DNA from 3 places in the Sodalis sp. RH24 genome. Region 3 is predicted to be linked to each of the others. Evidence: predicted binding sites of a transcription regulator. Region 3 holds the regulator's gene; each other region holds the start of a gene.
What was found. The regulator ArgR, encoded in region 3, controls arginine synthesis, uptake and breakdown. The targets are predictions, from matches to a motif close to ANTGAATAAAAATACANT.

Region 1: argA (amino-acid N-acetyltransferase) is a predicted target of ArgR. The motif match lies at 2,929-2,946, and genes of this name have one in related genera.
Region 2: argC (N-acetyl-gamma-glutamyl-phosphate reductase) is a predicted target of ArgR. The motif match lies at 2,140-2,157, and genes of this name have one in related genera.

The regions. Positions count from the first base shown of each region.
Region 1 covers NZ_CP178729.1:4,628,771-4,634,050, forward strand. The annotation lists gene recD (exodeoxyribonuclease V subunit alpha) at 1-1,490, shown strand, start outside; gene argA (amino-acid N-acetyltransferase) at 1,562-2,896, opposite strand; gene amiC (N-acetylmuramoyl-L-alanine amidase AmiC) at 3,128-4,384, shown strand; tRNA gene ACL2XG_RS21015 (tRNA-Met) at 4,470-4,546, opposite strand; tRNA gene ACL2XG_RS21020 (tRNA-Met) at 4,639-4,715, opposite strand; gene mltA (murein transglycosylase A) at 4,932-5,280, shown strand, end outside.
Region 2 covers NZ_CP178729.1:3,354,838-3,360,117, reverse strand. The annotation lists gene ppc (phosphoenolpyruvate carboxylase) at 1-685, opposite strand, end outside; gene argE (acetylornithine deacetylase) at 942-2,093, opposite strand; gene argC (N-acetyl-gamma-glutamyl-phosphate reductase) at 2,314-3,318, shown strand; gene argB (acetylglutamate kinase) at 3,342-4,118, shown strand; gene argH (argininosuccinate lyase) at 4,296-5,280, shown strand, end outside.
Region 3 covers NZ_CP178729.1:2,630,887-2,636,166, forward strand. The annotation lists gene ACL2XG_RS12065 (helix-turn-helix domain-containing protein) at 94-357, shown strand; gene ACL2XG_RS12070 (DNA-binding protein) at 406-789, opposite strand; gene mdh (malate dehydrogenase) at 1,297-2,235, opposite strand; gene argR (transcriptional regulator ArgR) at 2,689-3,159, shown strand; gene yhcN (peroxide/acid stress response protein YhcN) at 3,606-3,869, shown strand; gene mpl (UDP-N-acetylmuramate:L-alanyl-gamma-D-glutamyl-meso-diaminopimelate ligase) at 4,144-5,280, opposite strand, start outside.

The sequences.
Region 1 (5,280 bases), 2.0 Mb from region 3:
GGCGGGTCGCGCATTTTTTTAACGCCATCCGGCCCATGCCCGCTGGGGATGAAGCGCTTATCAGGCGGGTGCTGGATCGGTTTTTCCCGGCCGGCGCCGATGCGGTGGACTGGCAGAAAGTGGCGGCGGCGGTGGCTATCACCCATCCGGTGGCGCTGATTTCCGGCGGCCCGGGCACCGGTAAAACCTCGACGGTGGCGAAAATGCTGGCCGCCATGGTGGTGCTGGGCGGCGATGCCCGTCTGCGTATCCAGCTGGCGGCGCCCACCGGAAAAGCGGCGGCGCGCCTGAGCGAGTCCCTTGGCGCGGCGCTGGCGGCGCTCGGCCTTGACGAACGGCAGCGGCGGCTGTTCCCCGCGGAAGCCGTGACGCTGCACCGGCTGCTGGGCGCGCAGCCCAACAGCCAGCGCATGCGTTACCATCAGGATAATCCGCTGCATGTGGATATCCTGATTGTCGACGAAGCCTCGATGGTCGATCTGCCGATGATGGCCAGCCTGATCGCCGCGCTGCCGCCGCAGGCGCGGGTGGTTTTTTTAGGCGATCGTTGCCAACTGGCGTCGGTGGAAGCGGGGGCGGTGCTGGGCGACATCTGCTTTCTGGCGGAGAACGGCTATAGTCCCGGGCGTAATGCGCAGCTGCGGCGGCTTACCGGCTGCGAGGTGCCGGCGGGCACGCCCGTGGCGGGACACCAGACGGGGGACAGCCTGTGCCTGCTGCGTAAAAGCTACCGCTTTGACGCGGGATCCGGCATCGGCCGTCTGGCCAATACCGTTAACAACGGCGATGGCCGGGGGGCGCTGGCGTTGCTGAAAGCCGGGCGTGATGAGGACGTGGCCTACGCGCCGATACGCGACGGCGAAGACTATCTGCGCCTGCTCGACGGGTGCGTCGCGGGCTATCGTGATTACCTGCGGCTGGTGCGGGACGGCGCCGGGGCGGGCGCGGTGTTAGCGGCATTTGACCGCTACCGCCTGCTGTGCGCGCTGCGCGAAGGGCCCTTCGGCGTCGCCGGCCTTAACGCGCGGATTGAACAGGCGCTGGCCCAGGCGGGGTTGATTAAGCGCCAGGCGGATGCCGCCGGCAGGGGGTATGCGGGACGGCCGCTGATGATCACCCGCAATGCGCCGTCCCTTGGACTGTATAACGGCGATATCGGTATTATGCTGCCGGATGCGCAATCGGCGCTGCGGGTCTGCTTCCCGCTGCCTGACGGCACCATCAAGGCGGTGCCGCTAAGCCGTCTGCCCGATCATGAAACCGCTTTTGCCATGACGGTGCATAAATCCCAGGGGTCGGAGTTTATCCATACGGCGCTGGTGCTGCCCAACCAGTTTCTGCCAGTGCTAACCCGCGAGCTGGTCTATACGGCCATTACCCGCGCCCGCGAGCGGCTGTCGGTCTATGCCAACGACGAGGTGATAAGCCAGGCCATCGCCACGCCGACCGAGCGGCGCAGCGGCCTGCGGGAATTGCTGTTAAAGGGGTAGGCCGCCGGCAGGCTTGCCGGCGCACGCGGTAGCCGGCGGGCGTCCCGGGAATGCTCGCCGGCGCAGCCCGGTTACTGGCCGGTGAGGTCCGCCACCAGGATTTTTGAACGGCGATGGTAGTTATACAGCGCCTGCTTCTGCTGCGGCAGCACTTCCACTTCCGCCGGGGTAAAACCGCGCTCCTGGAACCAGTGAATGCTGCGCGTCGTCAGCACAAACAGCTTTTTCAGCCCCATCTGGCGCGCCTGCTGCGTAATGCGCTGCAACAGCATTTCGCCGCGCGACGAACTGCGGTAATCGGGATGCACGGCCACGCAGGCCATCTCCCCCAGCTGTTCTTCCGGAAAGGGGTAAAGGGCGGCGCAGGCAATGGTCAGGTTGTCCCGTTCGATAATAGTGAATTTATCGATTTCCATTTCCAGCTGTTCGCGGGACCGGCGCACCAGGATGCCCTGCTGCTCCAGCGGGCGTATCAATTCCAGGATGCCGCCGATATCATTAATGGTCGCGCGCCGCACCTGTTCCGCGCTTTCCATCACGATCTGGGTGCCGATGCCTTCGCGGGAGAACAGTTCCTGCACCAGCGCGCCGTCATCCTGATAGCTGATCAGATGGCAACGGCGCACGCCGCTGCGGCAGGCTTTCACCGCACCGCGCAAAAAGCGCACCGTGCCGGAATGGTAATCGCCTTTTTTTTCCAGCGCGTCGATACGCAGCTGGGCCTCATTGGGAAACAGTTCGGATATTATCTCGCCCTTATCGTCACACACCCCTTGCGAAGAACAAAAGCCGATAATCTTTTCCGCTTTCAGTTTGATAGCCAGCTGGGTGGCCACTTCTTCCGAGGTCAGGTTAAAGCTCTCGCCGGTTACCGATACCGCCACCGGCCCGAGCAGCACGATAGCGCCGCTGTCCAACTGGCGATGTATCGCCTCGTCGTCGATACGGCGGATGCGGCCGCTGTGGCAGTAGTCCACCCCGTCGTCCACCCCGAGCGGCTGGGCAATGATAAAATTGCCGCTGACCACATTAATATGCGCCCCCTGCAGCGGCGTATTGTTCAGGCTCATGGACAGCCGCGCGGTAATATCCAGCTGCAGCAGGCCGGCCGCCTGCTTGACCAGTTCAAGGGTCGGCGCGTCGGTGACGCGGGTGTGCTTGTGGTAAATAGGTTCCAGGTGGTGCACCGACAGATTGGCGTCGATTTGCGGCCGTGCGCCGTAGACCAGCACCAGGCGGATGCCCAGGCTGTGAAGGAGGCCGATATCATTAACGATGTTGGCGAAGTTTTCATGTTCGATGGCTTCGCCGCCTAACATGACGACAAACGTCTTGCCCCGATGGGCATTGATATAGGGAACTGAGTGACGAAAGCCTTGGACCAGTTCAGTACTACGTTCCTTCACGGCAAATCCTCTGTGAATGATTATTCTGATTTTGTGTATTTTTATTCTATAAATAGGGTATTGGCAAGCAGCATTTTTCCCCATTCTTGTTTGTAAAGAATCGAAAATAAACCCCGAAGCACTAAGCATAGAGCCTTTTAAGGATGACAGATACCGGCGGATTCGCTAAAGTTTTTGCCATTCGAAAAAATGACTGCTTTTTCATTATATTAGCTTTTATCCTGGGGCGATATGCCGGATTCACATCATAATAAGGGGCGCAGGCGGCTGCTGCAGGCAACCGCCGCCACCTGGCTGTTAACGCTCAGTCGCATCGGAATGGCGGCGCCGCTGGTAGTGGCCGTACGCATCTGGCCCGCAGCCAGTTATACCCGCATTACGCTTGAATCCCAGTCCCCCTTGCGCTATCGCCAGTTTGTCCTTGGCAATCCCGACCGGCTGGTGGTGGATATCCAGGATGCCCAGCTTAATTCGGTGCTGAAGGGCGCCGGTCAATTGGTCAGGGAAGCGGACCCCTACATCAGCCGGATACGGGCCGGCCAGTTTGACGATCGCACCGCCAGGATGGTGATCGAACTGAAGCAGCCGGTCCAGGCGCGCTTCCTGGCCCTGCCGCCGGTGGCCGGGTTCAAACATCGTCTCATCATGGATCTCTATCCCCGGGCCGGCAGCCGTTCCGCGCTGCAGGACGATCCGCTGCTGGCGCTGCTGGAGGACTACAATCAGGGCGATCTGGCGCGCAGCCTGCCGCCCGAATCCCAGGCGCCGCGCGCCGGCAAAGCCGGGCGCGACCGGCCGGTTGTCATCATGCTCGACCCCGGCCATGGCGGTGAGGATCCTGGCGCCATCGGCAAGTTCCGCACCCGCGAAAAGGATGTGGTGCTCAAGATTGCCCGCCACCTGCGCGCCTTGATTGACCGTGAGCCCAATATGAAAGTCTATATGACGCGCAATGAGGATGTCTTTATTCCGCTGAAGGTCAGGGTGGCGAAAGCGCGCAAACAGCGCGCGGATCTGTTCGTCTCCATTCATGCCGACGCGTTTACCAACCGCGCGGCACGCGGCGCGTCGGTGTTTGCGCTGTCCACCAAAGGGGCCACCAGCGCCGCCGCGCGTTTCCTGGCGCAAACCCAGAACGCCGCGGACGATATCGGCGGGGTAGGCAAAAGCGGCGACCGCTATCTGGATCATACCTTGTTTGATTTGGTGCAGACCGCCACCATCAACGACAGCCTGAAATTCGGCAAGGCGGTGTTGCATCATCTGGGGAAAATCGCGCACCTGCATAAACGCAGCGTGGATCAGGCGGGTTTTGCGGTGCTCAAGGCGCCCGATATTCCCTCCATCCTGGTGGAGACCGCGTTTATCAGCAATGTGGAAGAGGAGCGGCGCCTGCGCACCACGCATTTCCAGCAGCAGGTGGCGCACGCCATCCTGGCGGGCATCAAGGCGTATTTTGCGGCGGGTGGGGTGATCTCGGGCCGGTGAGGCGGCGCGTTTTGCGTAATGCAGACAACAAAAAACCCACCTTAGAGAGTGGGTTAAGCGCTTTAGCCTGTCATTTTTCAAGAAGTGGTTGCGGGGGCCGGATTTGAACCGACGACCTTCGGGTTATGAGCCCGACGAGCTACCAGGCTGCTCCACCCCGCGTCCGATATACTACATCTGTGAGCAGTCAGATGCTTGCTTCTTTTACTCTTTTTTTTAATTCTTTTCTTAACGTATGACTTTTACTGCTTAATTGGTTGCGGGGGCCGGATTTGAACCGACGACCTTCGGGTTATGAGCCCGACGAGCTACCAGGCTGCTCCACCCCGCGTCCGTGGAAGCGCACTATACTCCGGACAGCCTTTGATGCAACCCCTTTTTGCGATTAATCGCCTGCTATAATGATTTTTGTTTAAAGAGGCGCTTTTTTGCCTGTTTTATAAGCAAAACAGACGGTTGTTTTTGCAATAATGCATTTATCTATTGAACCGCCTTTGCTATCGTTCGCCGTTGATACATAGGCAAATGGAACCGGCATGAGAACGTTATGAACAAACAATGGGCACACTATCTTTTCATTGGCCTGATTTTCGCCATTCTGGCCGGCTGTTCGTCGCGCCCCACCGATCGTGGACAACAGTATAAAGATGGTCTTCTTACCCAGCCGTTCGGGCTGGTCAATGAACCCAATGCCAAGGGGCGACCGGTTAATGCCAAGGACTACGCCGATCAGGTGGCTGAAACGCAATACGCCGCCGCGGGCCTGTATAGCCGCAACAGCGCCAATTTCGACGCCGTCAAGCGCTGGGCCATGGCGGGCGCGGATACCCGCCAGCTCAGCCAGTTCGGCGTCAAGGCCTACCAGATGGAAGGGGTGGATAATTATGGCAATGTAC
Region 2 (5,280 bases), 720 kb from region 3:
CCAGCTGTTCGTTCAGTTCGCGCAAATACTGCGGCACGCCTTCCCACAGGCTGTTTTCCACATTGGCGAAACCCCATTTTGCCTCGTCCACCGGCGATGGACGGTTTTTGCGTATCTCGTCCGTATGCCAGTATTGCGACACCAGCTGGCGCAGACGCCGCATAATCTGTTTACGCTCATAGTCCGCCAGATCGCTGTGATCCAGCTGTTTCAGGCAGCTGTTGACTTCAACCATCATATGGATCAGGGTGCGGCGGGCAATTTCGGTGGGATGGGCGGTTAATACCAGTTCGATTGACAGTGACTCCACCGCGGCGCGAATATCTTTATCATCCAGCGCGTTATTCTCTTTCAGACGGGCAAAGACCTTACCCAGGCCTTCCGGGTTATTCGCCGCCTCGCCGTGGGGGGAAATGACGTGGAACTGTTCCGCGGTATTGGTCAGGTTCAAAAACTGACTGAAGGCGCGTGCCACGGGCAGCAACTCGTCATTGGATAAGTTCTGTAAAGTGGAAAGCAGTTCCTGGCGATGGGTTTCGCTACCCGCACGGGAGGACTTTGACAGCTTGCGGATGGTCTCTACCTTATCCAGGATATTCTCGCCCATCGCATCTTTTATGGTGTCGCCCAGAAGTTTCCCGAGCATACTAACGTTGCTTCGCATTGCCGAATATTGTTCGTTCATAAGGACCCTGATCCAACTCACCTGAAAATTTATTTCACCCGAATGACGTAAATCACCCACCGTTATCTAGCCATGTATCCATTCATTCGTCAAATGACATCAATTCACGCCATATAACATTAAAATCGCGTCAATTCTTGAAAGTTAACAACATGTAATGATTATAAGAAATACTTATCGCCATAAACCTGGCCGCGCCTTTCATACGGGGCCAGGCGCGCGAAGTCTGGGGCAAAGGACAAAAAGTCAGCGATGATCATTGCAGGCAGAAATGTCGTATCACTTGGGAAATTAATTCCCGCGTCGGTTTAATAAAGGCGGTATCAATATATTCGTCGGGCTGATGCGCCTGTTTTATCGATCCCGGGCCCAAGACGAGAGTGGGGCACAGCTGCTGGATAAACGGCGCTTCGGTACAATAATTGACCACATCGGTTTTGACGCCCAGCAACGTCTCCACCACTGCCACCAGACGATGGTCCGCCGGGCATTCATAACCGGGGATGGGCGGATGCAGGGCGGTAATGGTTAACCGTCCCGGCCAGCGCGCGCTTACCGGCGCCAGGGCCTCGGTCAATAACCCGTCCAGGTCGCCGAGCGTCAGGCCGGGCAACGGGCGGATATCCATATGCAGCTCGCAGCAGCCGCAAATGCGATTGGCGGAATCACCGCCGTGGATGTGGCCGAAATTCATGGTGGGGTAGGGGATGTCGAAGGCCGGGTGATGGTAACGTTCCTGCAACGTATTGCGTAGTATCATCAGGTGGGAAATGGCCTCGTGCATCAGTTCGATAGCGTTAACGCCCAGGCTCGGGTCGCTGGAGTGGCCTGATTGGCCCTGGATACGCACCGCATTGGAAATATGGCCTTTATGGGCGCGCACCGGCTGCAGCGAGGTCGGTTCGCCGATAATGGCGCAATCCGGGCGCAGCTCGCTGGACTGGGCGAAATAGCTGGCTCCCGCCATACTGGTTTCCTCATCGGCGGTGGCGAGGATATATAATGGCTTTTGCAGCTTGCTGGTATCGATATCGCGCAGCGTGTCGAGGATAAAGGCAAAAAAGCCTTTCATATCGGCGGTGCCCAGGCCATACAGCTTATTATTGTCTTCGGTCAGGGTAAAGGGATCGCGTGTCCAGCGTCCGTCGTCAAACGGGACGGTATCGGTGTGCCCCGTCAGCAGCAGGCCGCCGGCGCCGCTGCCGATACGGGCCAGCATATTATATTTGTTGCGCGTGCCCGGCACCGGCTGGATTTCGACCTGGAAACCCAGCGTCGTGAACCACCCCGCCAGCAAATTGATTAAGGTCTGATTACTTTGATCCAGGGCGCTGTCGGTGGCACTGATGGACGGCGTGGCGATCAGGGCGCGGTACAACTCCATAAACGGGGGTAATTTTGTCTTCACTGTTGACAGCCTTTAGTTTGGATAGTATCAATATTCATGCAATAATAGTGAATAAAAATACACTAACGTTGAGCGTAAAGTAAACGGATACTTACCAGACTACTACGCTTGACCTCGCGGGTGAACAGCGAATAGTTGCTTAAGCGACGACTTAGGCGACAAAGAGTTGCTGGAGATCCCTTCTCGTCGTGATAGCAAATCAAGAAGGTGAACAAAAGTCATGCTGAATACGCTGATTGTTGGTGCCAGCGGATACGCCGGAGCTGAGCTTGCGGCCTATCTCAACCGTCACCCGCATATGAACATAACCGCTTTGGCGGTTTCAGCGCAAAGTGCGGATGCCGGGAAATTACTGTCCGAACTGCATCCCCAGCTTAAGGGAGTGGTCGATTTACCACTGCTGCCCCTGACCGACGCCGCTGAACTGGCGAAAACGGTGGATGTGGTGTTTCTCGCCACCGCCCATGAGGTCAGCCACGATCTGGCGCCGGTATTCCTGGCCGCCGGCTGCGTGGTGTTCGACCTCTCCGGCGCGTTCCGCGTCAATCAGGCATCGTTCTACAGCCAGTATTATGGTTTTGAACACCAGCATGCCGACTGGCTGGCGAAGGCGGTCTACGGCCTGGCGGAATGGCAGGGCGAGGCGTTGCAGCAGGCCCAGCTGATTGCCGTGCCGGGCTGCTATCCCACCGCGTCCCAGCTGGCGCTCAAGCCGCTGGTCGACGGCGGTCTGCTTAACGGCGCCCAGTGGCCGGTGATCAACGCCGTCAGCGGCGTCAGCGGCGCTGGCCGGAAAGCGTCGCTTGCCACCAGCGTCTGCGAGGTCAGTCTGCAACCCTACGGCATATTTACCCATCGCCACCAGCCGGAAATCGCCGCCCATCTTGGCATCCCGGTGATATTTACCCCCCATTTAGGCAATTTTGCCCGCGGTATCCTGGCCACCATCACCTGCCGCTTAAACGCGGGCGTGACGGCGGGCGATGTGGCCGAATCCTATCATAACGCCTATCACGATAAACCCCTGGTACGGTTGTATGAGAAAGGCGTGCCGGCGCTGAAGGCGGTAGTGGGACTGCCGTTTTGCGATATTGGCTTCGCGGTGCAGGGCGAGCATTTAATCGTGGTGGCCACCGAAGATAATTTATTAAAAGGAGCGGCCGCGCAGGCAGTACAATGCGCTAATATCCGCTTTGGTTTTGCACAAACGCAGGCGCTGCTGTAACGGCTGGCGACGAGGTAATAAAAATAATGAATCCGTTAATTATAAAACTGGGTGGCGTGTTACTCGATAGCGAAGAGGCGCTGGAGCGTTTATTTTCGGCGCTGGACAGCTATCGCGCGCAGCATCAACGCCCGTTGCTGATTGTCCATGGCGGCGGTTGCCTGGTGGACGAGCTGATGAAAAAACTGGCGCTGCCGGTGACCAAGGTCAACGGCCTGCGGGTTACGCCGGCGGACCAGATTGATATCATCACCGGCGCGCTGGCCGGCACGGCCAATAAGACCCTGCTGGCCTGGTCAAAAAAACATGCCATCCCGGCGGTCGGGTTATGCCTGGGCGACGGCAATAGCGTCGATGTTACAACGCTTGATGAGAAACTCGGCCATGTCGGCAAGGCGCAGCCGGGTTCGCCGGCGTTGTTAAATACCTTGCTTGGCGCCGGTTACCTGCCGGTTATCAGCTCTATCGGCATTACCGCCGACGGCCGGCTGATGAACGTCAATGCGGACCAGGCCGCCACCGCGCTGGCCGCCACCCTGGGGGCCGATCTGATCTTATTGTCCGATGTCAGCGGCATTCTCGACGGCAAAGGCCAGCGCATTGCCGAAATGACCGCCCATAAAGCGGAGCAGCTGATAGCGCAGGGGATCATTACCGACGGCATGATTGTAAAAGTCAACGCGGCGCTGGATGCGGCCCGCACGCTGGGCCGTCCGGTGGACATCGCCGGCTGGCGGCATGCGGAGCAACTGCCGGCGTTGTTTAACGGCGAGCCCATCGGCACGCGCATCCTGGCCTGACGTTGCCGGCGGGATACCGGCTGGGTAAGATAACATGCGCGGCCGCATGGCTATCCGGGGGGCCTGGCGCAGGTTCAGCAGCATTTCCATGGGAGCGCCGTTTCCGGCGTCCCCTCATCATTCGGCATGGGCGCGCGGCGGCGAGCGCGCCGGCAAAAAAAATAATGGAGCACGGTTATGGCACTTTGGGGCGGACGGTTCAGCCAGGCGGCGGATCAGCGGTTTAAATCATTTAACGACTCGCTGCGCTTTGATTACCGGCTGGCGGAGCAGGATATTATCGGCTCGGTGGCCTGGTCGAAAGCGCTGGTTACCGTCGGTGTGCTGACGGCGGAGGAACAGCTGCGCCTGGAGGAAGCCCTGTCTTTTCTTCTGGAGGAAGTGAGTGCCGCGCCCGAGTCCATCCTTGCCAGCGACGCCGAGGATATTCATAGCTGGGTGGAGCAGCGCCTGATTGAAAAAGTCGGCGACCTGGGCAAAAAACTGCATACCGGCCGCAGCCGCAACGATCAGGTGGCCACCGATCTGAAGCTGTGGTGCAAGATGCAACTGTCCGAGCTGCTGGCCGCCGTGCGCCAGTTGCAAACCGCGCTGGTCGCCACCGCCGAGGTCAACCAGGACGCGGTGATGCCTGGTTATACGCATTTGCAGCGCGCCCAGCCGGTCACCTTTGCCCATTGGTGCCTGGCCTATGGCGAAATGCTGGCGCGCGATGAAAGCCGCCTGCGGGACACCCTAAAACGTCTTGACGTCAGCCCGCTGGGTTCCGGGGCGCTGGCCGGCACCGCTTACGCCATCGATCGCGACCAGTTGGCCGGCTGGCTGGGTTTTGCCACGGCAACGCGAAATAGCCTTGATAGCGTGTCCGATCGTGACCATGTGCTGGAGTTGCTGTCCAATGCCGCCATCAGCATGGTCCATCTCTCGCGTTTTGCCGAAGACCTGATTCTGTTCAACAGCGGCGAGGCGGCGTTTATCGAATTGTCCGATCGGGTCACTTCCGGCTCGTCCCTGATGCCGCAAAAGAAAAATCCCGATGCGCTGGAGCTTATCCGCGGCAAGTGCGGCCGGGTCCAGGGGGCGCTTACCGGCATGATGGTGACCCTGAAAGGGCTGCCGCTGGCGTATAACAAGGATATGCAGGAAGACAAGGAGGGCCTGT
Region 3 (5,280 bases):
ATTTTCCGGTGGCATAGTGAAATCAACTACGGGTTACTTACTTATGCTAATTAGTGCATTTACCTACCCTCAGTGAGCAGCAAGGGATTGAATATGTGTGAAAGGATAAAAGATTGGCACTCCGCCGATATCATTGCAGCGTTACGTAAACGCGGCACCACGCTTGCGGCCGTCTCTCGGGATGCAGGCTTGAGTTCGTCAACCCTGGCGAACGCCATGACCCGCCCATGGCCGAAAGGCGAATGGCTTATAGGGAATGCCTTGGGCATACACCCACTGGAAATCTGGCCCAGCCGTTACATTGATCCAAAGACGAATCAGTTGGTTGACAGAAAAAGCCTGATACGCTCCCGCTGACAGTAAACCAGGCCGGAATACGCCCCCGGGCGCGCCGGTCTTACCCTCCTACTCCCGATCGAGTCCCGCCAGGGATTCATCGGGATAATCCAGGCGTTTTAACAGGTTTAAAACGCCCTCCCTTAAAATAAACGACACCACGAAGTCGCGTTCCGCGCAGGAGAGCTGTCGGTGAATTTCCAGCCAGGTGGAAGAAGGTTCCTGCTGCGAGACCTTATATTCAGCAGTACCGGAACGGAGCGACAGCGTTTTTTTTACCGTGTCGGGCAGGCTTTGCCATGCATATTCCACAGCCTTGCCGCGTGCCCCTTCGCGTCGCCTTTTATGCCAGCCTTCTTCGCGCGCCCGCCGGTTCAGCCCTTGGCGCGTTTTAGGCAACCCACCGACGCCTATCAGTTCATGCGTGGCTATCCATTCCTTTTTTAGTGCCATCGTTTCCCTCCTTGTCTGGTAATAACTCTCGTTATCTCCATTCCGCAATACCTGTAAAACCCTTTTAACGCAGCGGTCTTACCCAGGCACGGTTCCGTTATAGGTTCGCTTTTGCAGTTTAGCCATTACGGCTTGCCGTTACGTCAATTACAACACAAAAAAAGCAGTAAGCGCTACAACGGATGTAAAAATGAGATCGTGGTTGGTTTTTATCCCATAAACTGAAAATAAACACTATTTATCAATAGAATAATTAAGTAAGGCAATTAACCTAGCGGCAGGTAAAACGCGTTTTTAATTGCAGAAATCGCCGATAAGACATGCTGGTAAATGATGAAAAACATGTCCACATAAGCTGGGGTAAAATACGTTTAACCTGATGAAGAAGGGACCAAATGAAGGGAAAAGGGTCGGAGGCCGGCAGATGACCGGCGCGTCCCACCGCCGGCACGTGCGATGGCGATCGCTAACAGCCGCGGCCCAGGGTTCCGGGTCGCGGCGTACAGGCTACTGATTAATGAATTTTTCGCCCAGTTCGATATCTTTCTTCAGCACATCCTTCATCTGTTCCAGCGCCTGCTGTTCGAACGCGCTCAAGGTACCGATGGATTGACGTTCTTCCAGCCCTTGTCTGCCCAACAACAGCGGTTGGGCAAAGAAACGGGTAAATTCGCCGTCCCCTTCAACGTACGCGCATTCCACCACGCCGGCTTCACCCTGCATGGCGCGCACCAACGACAAGCCGAACCGCGCCGCCGCCTGGCCCATTGATAACGTGGCCGAACCGCCGCCGGCTTTCGCTTCCACGACCTCGGTGCCGGCATTCTGGATACGGCGGGTGAGATCGGCGATTTCCTGCTCGCTGAAGCTCACGCCTTTCACCTGTGACAATAAAGGCAGGATAGTGACGCCGGAATGGCCGCCAATCACACGCACTTCCACGTCCTCGGGCCGCAAGCCTTTCAGCTCGGCGACAAAAGTATTGGAACGGATGATATCCAGGGTAGTGACGCCGAAAAGCTTGCGTTTGTCATACACCCCGGCTTTCTTCAGCGCTTCAGCGGCAATCGCCACGGTGGTATTGACGGGATTGGTGATAATGCCGATTAACGCCGTGGGACAGGCTTTCGCCACCTGGTTGATCAGGTTGCGTACAATGCCCGCATTGACGTTAAACAGATCGGCGCGATCCATGCCGGGCTTACGCGCCACGCCGGCGGAAATAAGAACGATGTCCGCCCCTGCCAAGGCGGGGGTTGCGTCCTCGCCGCTAAAGCCCTTAATCTTGACCGCGGTGGGAATATGGCTGAGATCGACCGCCACGCCGGGCGTTACGGGGGCGATGTCATAAAGAGAGAGTTCTGAACCTGGAGGGAGCTGGGTTTTGAGCAACAGGGCAAGGGCCTGGCCTATGCCACCCGCTGCGCCGAGAACTGCGACTTTCATTCTAATCTCCTTATTATTATAGGAAAAATTAAATGCCGTCAAATCATCTGGTTATGATCATAGAGACATAAACGGGTAAAAACAAATCAGCGATCGCAAATTTGAGAATTGACGCATTAACTTCCCTTTTTTATCCCTATTAGCCGCCCGAATTCCCATGCCGGATGACCTCACCGGATAATGCCTGTCGCCGCCGTTCAATACCCGTGGTTAGCGTCCACACTACACCGACAGCAATGGTTAAAACAACATCAAATTAATAACATTCTCTTTACTTTTAACGGCCATGAAATATGGGAGCCCGGTCATGGTCGGTTTGAATAGATATTGCTAAGCTGATTGTTTTGCCGACTTAATTTGGCCATCCTGGCGGTGGCTGCGCATTGTTATTGCATAAAAATGCAAATTTATGCATAATTCGTCGTACAATACTGGCTACTGGTTTGGGAAAATATGCGCAACCACTTTAAACAAGAAGAACTGGTGAAAGCTTTTAAGGCCTTGCTTAAGGAAGAGAAATTCAGCTCCCAAGGTGAAATCGTTTTTGCATTGCAAGAACAGGGATTTGAAAATATTAACCAGTCCAAGGTATCAAGGATGCTGACTAAATTCGGCGCGGTAAGGACCCGCAACGCGAAGATGGAAATGGTCTATTGCCTGCCGGCGGAACTGGGCGTGCCCACCACCAGCAGTCCGCTGAAAAACCTGGTGCTGGATGTCGATCACAACGACGCGGTTATCGTTATCCATACCAGTCCCGGCGCCGCCCAGCTTATCGCGCGGCTGCTGGATTCCCTGGGTAAATCCGAAGGCATCCTGGGCACCATAGCCGGGGACGATACGATCTTTACCACCCCCGCCAAGGGTTTTAGCGTAAAGCAGCTTTACGAAGCCATCCTTATTCTGTTTGAACAGGAACTCTAAGCCGACGATCGGGCGCTTTATAACGCCAGCGCCTAACATTCGTGCTTTTCATCTCTTTTATGCCGCTGCAAAAGCGTCATCACGCCACAAATGATGCTGCCTTTGTGGCCCTAAGCCCCGCTAATATTCTCTCTAGGGTTTCACCGCGGCGGTTTCCACCGCCGGAAGCCGGCCAGACAGCACGTTTGGCTAAAAACCGCTATCTGATTGAAATTACAATTATTTAACATTAATTGTATATTATTCAACCACTTTTAATAGCTTTTTCTTATATCATGCGAAAGTACAGAAATAAAGTTTCATAATAAATTATGAGCAAACTACTAATACCTGCCGTTACTAGTGTATACTTTGTTTCGTGATGAACATCACGTTTTACATCCTGTTGTCAGCAATAAAGAACAGCATGAAGAACGTCAGTCAAAAGAATAGTAGAGGTATAAAACATGAAAATTAAAACCGCAGTATCACTGATGACCGTAATGTCAGCCTTATCTTTCGGCGCCTTCGCCGCAGAATCAATCTCGCAGGATCAGGCCAGCGGCTTGCATTCGTTCGGCACCGTAAGCGTAGGCGGGATCGCGGGTGCGCCTTCCGACATCCATCAGGCGCTGAATCAAGCTGCTCAAGCCAAAGGCGCAACGGCATACCACATCACGGAAGCCCGTGAAAATGATACCTGGCACGCCACGGCCGAGTTGTATAAATAAGCGCATGGATGGAGGGCACCGGCAGCGACTTGCCGCCGCGCCCTGGGCTGAATTGCTGAAAGCCGGCGGGTTCGTCAAGGCTTGAAACAATAATCAATAACGCAGTGCAGAAAGAGTTTACTCCAGAAGTCAAAGCGGTTATGCCGTCGTCGCCCTCAGTTATTCCTGTGTCCAGTAATAACCCAAGACGCGGACAGCCGATTCCCTCTCGTCGTCCTATCCGGCGAACCTTTTCCCCCGCTTGCGGGGGTTTTTTTTGGCTTGCGCACGGCGCCTACACCGCCAGGCCGGCTTTCAGGTTTAACTGCGCCAGCAGTTTTTCATGAATGCCGCCGAAGCCGCCGTTGCTCATCACCAGAATGTAATCGCCCGGTTGCGACGTCTTGACAATCATTTCCACCAGCGTATCGACATCGGCGCTCCAATGCGCCGGCTGTACGCACGCCTCCGCCACCTCGCTCACCTGCCAGGGAATATGCTGGGGCTGGAATAAAAATACCTCGTCGGCGCGGCCCAGCGAAGGCGCCAGCTCATTTTTATTCAAGCCCATTTTCATGGTGTTGGAGCGCGGTTCCAGCACCGCCAGAATACGCGCGGTACCGCCAACTTTACTGCGCAACGCGGCTAGGGTCGCCAGGATTGCCGTGGGATGGTGAGCGAAATCATCATAGAGTTTCACGCCGTTGGCAGTCCCTTTAAGCTCAAGACGACGGCGGGCATTGATAAAGGATCCCAACGCCCGGCAGGCATCGGCCGGCTGCACCCCCACGTGACGGGCGGCGGCAATCGCCATCAGGCCATTATGCATATTGTGCTCGCCCACCAGATCCCACTGCACGTCGCCCATCAGCTCGCCTTGCAGGAAGACCTGGAACCGGCTGGCGTCCGCCGCGCTTTTTTTCGCCCGCCAGCTGCCTTCCTCACCGACATATTCCTGCTCGCTCCAGCAGCCCATCGCCATCACCTGCTTCAGATGCGGGTCGTTATCGGGCAGGATGATTTTCCCTTTGCCGGGCACCAGCCTGACCAGATGGTGGAACTGTTTTTGGATGGCTTTCAGATCGTCAAAAATATCCGCATGATCGAACTCAAGGTTATTAAGAATCAGGGTGCGCGGGCAATAATGGACAAATTTGGAACGCTTATCAAAAAACGCACAATCGTATTCATCCGCTTCCACCACGAAAAACGCGCCGTCGCCTAAACGTGCGGAAACGGTAAAATTCCCCGGCACGCCGCCTATCACGAACCCCGGCTGATAGCCGCACTCCTCCAGGATCCAGGTTACCATGCCGGCGGTGGTGGTTTTGCCATGGGTGCCGGCCACCGCTATCACCCAACGCTGCTGCAGCACGCGATCGTGCAGCCACTGCGGGCCGGACATGTAAGGAATACCCCGCTCCAGTACCGC